2 linked regions of the Desulforamulus hydrothermalis Lam5 = DSM 18033 genome follow. The protein of the gene in region 1 interacts with the protein of each later gene in a pairwise test. Links are inferred from orthologs where the notes say so. Each region holds a gene or a part of one and is shown on either strand. Other genes may lie near its edges.

The links. Proteins that work in one complex are often made in the same cells at the same time.
Region 2: the proteins of dnaA (region 1) and nadE interact in binary tests that used the Escherichia coli proteins (3 or more experiments, as listed by UniProt). The link is inferred for Desulforamulus hydrothermalis Lam5 = DSM 18033 from one-to-one orthologs.

What each region holds. Positions count from the first base shown.
Region 1 is NZ_CAOS01000010.1:7,295-10,440, forward strand. What follows is about bases 149-3,146. They hold dnaA (chromosomal replication initiator protein DnaA), read right to left. Parts: upstream 2,312-3,146; coding sequence 986-2,311; downstream 149-985. Other genes in these bases: dnaN (DNA polymerase III subunit beta), read right to left, coding at 149-755; rpmH (50S ribosomal protein L34), read left to right, coding at 2,691-2,825; rnpA (ribonuclease P protein component), read left to right, coding at 2,915-3,146. Outside these bases: more of dnaN, read right to left, coding at 1-148. UniProt on the Escherichia coli protein: Plays an essential in the initiation and regulation of chromosomal replication. Binds in an ATP-dependent fashion to the origin of replication (oriC) to initiate formation of the DNA replication initiation complex once per cell cycle.
Region 2 is NZ_CAOS01000003.1:168,589-171,571, reverse strand. The notes cover bases 89-2,923. They hold nadE (NAD(+) synthase), read left to right. Parts: upstream 89-1,060; coding sequence 1,061-1,786; downstream 1,787-2,923. Other genes in these bases: DESHY_RS01955 (hypothetical protein), read left to right, coding at 2,704-2,923; DESHY_RS01960 (YebC/PmpR family DNA-binding transcriptional regulator), read left to right, coding at 1,882-2,613; DESHY_RS01970 (NADH-quinone oxidoreductase subunit NuoE family protein), read right to left, coding at 89-424. Outside these bases: more of DESHY_RS01970, read right to left, coding at 1-88; more of DESHY_RS01955, read left to right, coding at 2,924-2,983. UniProt on the Escherichia coli protein: Catalyzes the ATP-dependent amidation of deamido-NAD to form NAD. Uses ammonia as a nitrogen source.

The sequences.
Region 1 (3,146 bases):
TTATAGCTTTGCGGTATAACCTGCCGGTAATTGGGAAACTGCCCTTCAATTAACCGGGAAACCAGCACGGTATCTTCCATGCCAAAGATAACTGTATTTTCTGCCAGGGAAATAGTAACCTCTTGATCAGCAGCACCAATTACCCTGGCCAATTCATTTAATGTTTTGCCAGGGATAATCATGCTCACATCTGATATCTCGGTATTAATTTTAACATCCCGCAGGGCCAAGCGGTGAGTATCGGTAGCCACCAGGCGCAAGTTTCCTTCGCTCAATTCCATCAGTACACCGGTAAAGACAGGACGGGTTTCCTCTGTGGAAGTTGCAAAAAGAATTTGCCGCAGGTATTCTTTTAAATCCTCTTCGGGTATAGTGATGGAAGTTTTTCCTTGTTGCTTAGGGAAAACAGGAAATTCCTCATCGTGAAAACCGTTTATGGAAATTTCGGATTGGCCGTACCGTATGACAACATTGGTACCCTGACCGGTTTCAATTTGTATGGGTGCGTCCGGCAATCTTCTGACAATCTCACCCAGATACTTGGCAGGCAACACGATGGAACCAGCTTCTTGCACCGTGCAAGGAACGGTGCATTGAATACCCATTTCCATATCGGTGGCTTGAAACTCCAGGTAATGATCCCGGGCGGTAATAAGTATGCCGGCTAAAACAGGCATGGTGTTTTTCGCAGAAACGGCCCGCTGGGCGGTGGTAACACCCTGGACCAGGTTCTGACGGGTACAGATTACTTTCATAGTCCTCCCCCGTTATTTTTATTTTTATTATAAATATAAATTAAAGCTAGTAGTAGTAATAATACCTGTGAGTTTGTGTGTAAGGCGCTTCAAACCATGCTGTAACTGGCTTGAGGGCTGTAGTAAAGCTGTGGAAAAAGAATCTAAAACTTATTCACAGACTTAACCTTAAAAATGATGCCTTTTACCTGACAGCGGTTGTTAACAAACTTGTCCACTGCATATTCACATTATTCACTGATACGTTTTTTTAATTCTTTGATGGTTTCCTGCAGTACCGGGTCGCCGGGCAGGTCAGCCACAATTTTTTCGCAGGCGTGCAGTACGGTGGTATGGTCCCGGCCGCCGAATTCATCACCGATCTTGGGCAGGGATAAGTCGGTTAATTCCCGGGTGAGATACATGGCTACTTGTCTGGGAAAAGCCACTGACCGGGTTCTTTTTTTAGCTTTTAAATCATCAATACGCAAGCCGTAAAAATCAGCCACGCATTGCATAATTAATGACACCGTAATTACTTTCGGCTTACTGGGTGAAATAACATCCTTTAACACTTCTGCCGCCAAATGGGGAGTGGCTTCTCTTTTTTCTAAGGAAGAAAAAGCGCTGACCCGGATTAAAGCGCCTTCCAGTTCCCGAATGTTGGAATGAATTTTGTCGGCAATAAAAGCAATAGTCTCGTCAGGTATATTGGAAATACCTTCTAATTGAGCTTTCTTCCTTAAAATAGCTACCCTTGTTTCATAATCAGGCGGCTGTATATCAGTAATTAATCCCCACTCAAAACGGGAGCGCAGCCTGTCTTCCAGGGTAGCAATTTCTTTGGGCGGGCGATCGCTGGAAATAATAATTTGTTTATTGGCTTCATACAGGGTATTAAATGTATGGAAAAATTCTTCCTGGGTTCGTTCTTTCTTCTCCAAAAATTGAATGTCGTCAATTAAAAGAATATCCATGCTGCGATATTTATTGCGGAATTCTACCGTTTGATCATCCCGAATGGAGTTAATCAATTCATTGGTAAATTTTTCTGAGGTAACATAGGCAACCTTTAAACGAGGATTGTTTTCTAATATATAATGGCCAATGGCATGCATCAGGTGGGTTTTGCCTAAACCAACCCCGCCATAAATAAATAAAGGGTTATAGGCTTTGGCCGGTGATTCCGCCACCGCCAGGGAAGCCGCATGGGCAAAGCGGTTGCTGTTGCCGATGACAAAGGTGTCAAAGGTATATCTGGGATTAAGAATATTAATATAAGTATCTTCCTGTAATCTTTCCTTTGGTTTAGGTTGGTCAACTTCTTGACCTGCCAGAATAAATTGCAAAGATATTTCCCGGTGCAGAATTGATTCGTAAGCCTGTTTAATCAGCGGTGCGTAGCGGTCAGCCAGCCAGCCTTTGGAAAAGTGATCAGGGACTTCTATAATAATCGTATTGTCATAGTGAGCCACCGGCTTACAACGGGCGAGCCAGGTTTCAAAGGAATGTTTGTTTACCTGTTTTTCCAAGCGGATTAAAACCTGTTCCCACCTGGCCAGAATATCGCTTTGCATATGCTTTTTAAAACCCCCTGAACTGTAAATTGCTAAAAAAATCCCTTAATTTAACTAAGGGAGTGCGGTAAACAAATGCGGTTATGTTTAGAGATAAAACCTTAAAAATCAACAAAGTTGTTCACAATTTTATCCACAACCTGTGCAAAACTTGGATAATTAAAATTATCCACAAGTGTAAATCAATAATACCAAAACTTCCAAGAGTTATCAACAAAGAAATGATATTCACAGCTGGTATGGATAGCTAGGTAAACTAATAATTTCAAAAAACCATATATCTTGACTAAGAGCGTTAATTTTAATATAATTTTCAGTGACTGTCTGGTATTTCCATCTTTTTTTATATACTGATCTTGCTGAAGGAGGTGTATATCGTTTGAAGCGCACATTTCAGCCAAAGAACCGCCGGCATAAAAAGGTACACGGTTTTTTAAAGAGAATGTCTACTAAATCGGGCCGCAACGTACTAAAAAGAAGACGCTTAAAAGGTAGAAAACGTTTGACTGCATAAGGCCGCTTTGGGTGGCCTTTTCCTAATTTGTATAACTTTTCGTTGCTTTGGATAAGATATCCAATAAAAACCTTTATTAGGAAGACTCTATGGAAAAGTTTATATCTTTAAAGAAGAATTCTGATTTTCAAACTGTTTACCGTCATGGAATGTCAGCAGCAAACCGTTATCTGGTGTTATATCAATTTCCTAATAAGGGTTGTGGTCGCAGGTTTGGTTTTTCCATCAGTAAAAAAGTTGGTAAAGCTGTTTGCCGTAACCGTTTGCGTCGTATTTTAAAGGAAATCTGCAGGCTTAATTTAGAGCGTTTTCCTGATCGAC
Region 2 (2,983 bases), on another replicon or contig:
GCCCGTGAACTTCTTCATCAGCAACCACAACCGGGGCCAATCCGCAGGCACCCAAACAGGAAACGGTTTCCACGGTAAACATCAGGTCGCTGGTAGTGGGGTTGTCAGGCGTAAGGGACAACTCTTTACGCAGTGCCATCATGATGGGTTCGGAGCCGCGCACATGACAGGCGGTACCGTCGCAAACCCGGATAACGTATTTGCCTTTAGGTATGAGAGAAAACTGGGCATAAAAAGTTGCCACCCCCAGAACAGTGGCAGGGGAAATTCCCATAGCCGTGGCTATGTACGTCAGTGCTTCTTTTGGCAGATAACCGTATTCTGCCTGAGTTTCTTGCAGAATGGCAATTAAGTGAGAAACCTTGCCTTCATGGGCATCAATTATTTGCTGTAACTTTAAAAATTTTATCTCTCTGTTTTCCATCATAAAACCCCCTTTGGTGTAGAAAGCCCCTAATAACCTCATAACAGACCGTAGTTTGTGACAATTGTCAGCCATCACCCCTTTTCTAAAAAAGCAAAACTATACAAGAAAAATAAAAAGGAAAGTGTTAATTTTCATTAAATAATTTAACTATTTGGAGTGAAAACTTAACTTTCCCTAAATAGCCAAAATTGAACATCTTGTTTTTATTTTTAGACAATTAACTAGACAAATTAATTATATAATAATTAGTCAAATCTTACTATTCTAAACCTGCCAATCAGCCTTCAAATACTCCCAAAATGCATTAAAATATATAATAATTACAAATTTTTGCCTAAATTTTAATTAAATGTGAAAGATTCTGAATATATTATAAGCATGCAAATATTTCCTTGTCAATTAAAGAATATCAAATGCAAAACAAAAACGTCTAATAAATTGCACAAATTAACAATATAGTATAACTAAATTTACTATTAAAAATTTAATTAAAAATCAGACAATAGTGATAATTTATTAGTTGAAACAAAGGCTTTTTGTGAAGTTTTTCATCAAGCTGTTTTAGTTTGCGCCTGGTGCTGCAGTTGTGATATTATGAATTTATTAATGGCCTGGGGAGGCTTGTCAATAATTATGAAGGAGTTAGCTGACAAACTAACACAGTGGATTAAGCAGGAAGTGTTAAAGGCGGGTGCCCGGGGAGCGGTAATTGGTTTAAGCGGTGGCATTGATTCTGCCTGTGTAGCTGCGCTTTGCAAAAAAGCTTTTCCGGATCACGTATTAGGTGTAATTATGCCGTGTTACAGCAATCCGCAAGATGCTGAGGATGCCAAATTGGTGGCAGAAACATTGGCGGTGCCCTATCAGGAGATAAACCTTAATGAACCTTTTGATTGGTTTGTGCGGCGTTTTACCGGTCAAGACTATGACTTATACAGTTGCGATCTGGCAATTGCCAATATAAAACCGCGCCTAAGAATGATTACCCTGTATTATCTGGCCGCCAGACATAATTATCTGGTGGTAGGTACCAGCAACCGGGCTGAACTGGTAGTAGGCCATTATACTAAATATGGTGATGGTGGCGTAGATTTGTTGCCAATTGCCAACTTAGTTAAATTTCAGGTGAAGGAACTGGCTAAAGAATTAGGCATTCCTCAGCGAATAATTGATAAGGCGCCTTCAGCCGGTTTGTGGTTTGGACACTGCGATGAGCAAGAAATGGGTATTACTTATCAAGATCTTGATCATTATATTCTTACCGGCGAAGCTTCCGAAACGGTCAAGAAAACCATTCAAACTTTAGAAAGAAAACGAGCTCATAAAAGATTTATGCCACCCATGCCGCCGGAGTTCTAACTATACATAAAAAATTAACAGAAATGTGATAAAAGCTGGGTTCATCCGGTAAGGTCCGGAATGAACCGGGCTTTTTTCAAGAGTGAGGTGTTTTTATGTCAGGTCATTCCAAATGGTCCACGATCAAGCGCAAAAAAGCCAAAATTGATGCTCAACGAGGTAAAATTTTTACTAAAATATCTAAAGAAATTATTATTGCAGCGAGAAACGGCGGTCCTGATCCGGCCGGCAACATGCGGTTGAAAGCTGCCATTGAAAAGGCTAAAGCGGCTAATATTCCTAATGAAAATATACAGCGAGCCATTCAAAAGGGTGCCGGCGGCGGCGAGGGTACCCAGTTCGAAGAATTTACTTACGAAGGATACGGACCGGGCGGTGCCGCTATTTTACTTTATGTTGCCACTGATAACCGTAATCGCACCGCCGGGGAAGTGCGACATATTTTATCAAAGCACGGTGGCAATCTTGGTGAGTCAGGCTGTGTCAGCTGGTTGTTTAAAGAAAAAGGAATCATTATTATTGACCGCCAGGAGACCGGCATCAGTGAAGATGATATTATGCTGCTTGCGGTGGAGGCCGGTGCAGAGGATGTCAAGGTGGAAGAAGACAGCTTTGAAGTGATTTCCGCACCGGAAGATTTTGCAAACGTTAAGACTGCCTTTATTGAACAGGGAATTCCCGTGGCGGATGCGGAAATTGCCATGGTGCCCCAAACCACAGTTAAGCTGCAAGGGGAAGAGGCCGAGAAGATGGTTAGAATGATTGACTTGCTGGAAGATAACGACGATGTGCAAGCGGTGTACACTAATTTTGAACTGGCTGATTAAGTTTTGAAACCGGGTGCTGCCCGGTTTTTATTTCTTCAGGTATAATCCCAGTTAAATTGGCAATACTAGCCATTTGAAGGAGTGGTTAGTATGTTGCTGAGATTTGTCTGGATTGCGGCAGGCGGTGTGATGGGCGCAGTGTTGTTGGGAATTTTGATTATGGGCGGCCGTGTACAGCAAGCAGACAGCGGTGCTGTTCTGTCTGTGCTGCAAGTTTTTGCCCAGCAGGTTCAGGCCACTCTGCCGGCGGATTTTGTTATTAAGGAAGAAAAAATATATTTGTGTGGTGACAGTGAAGAAACGGCCAGAAAAACGGCGGCTTCTTTGGGAATTAAGACGGCTCGGGAATTACAGGATGCTTATAACGGTT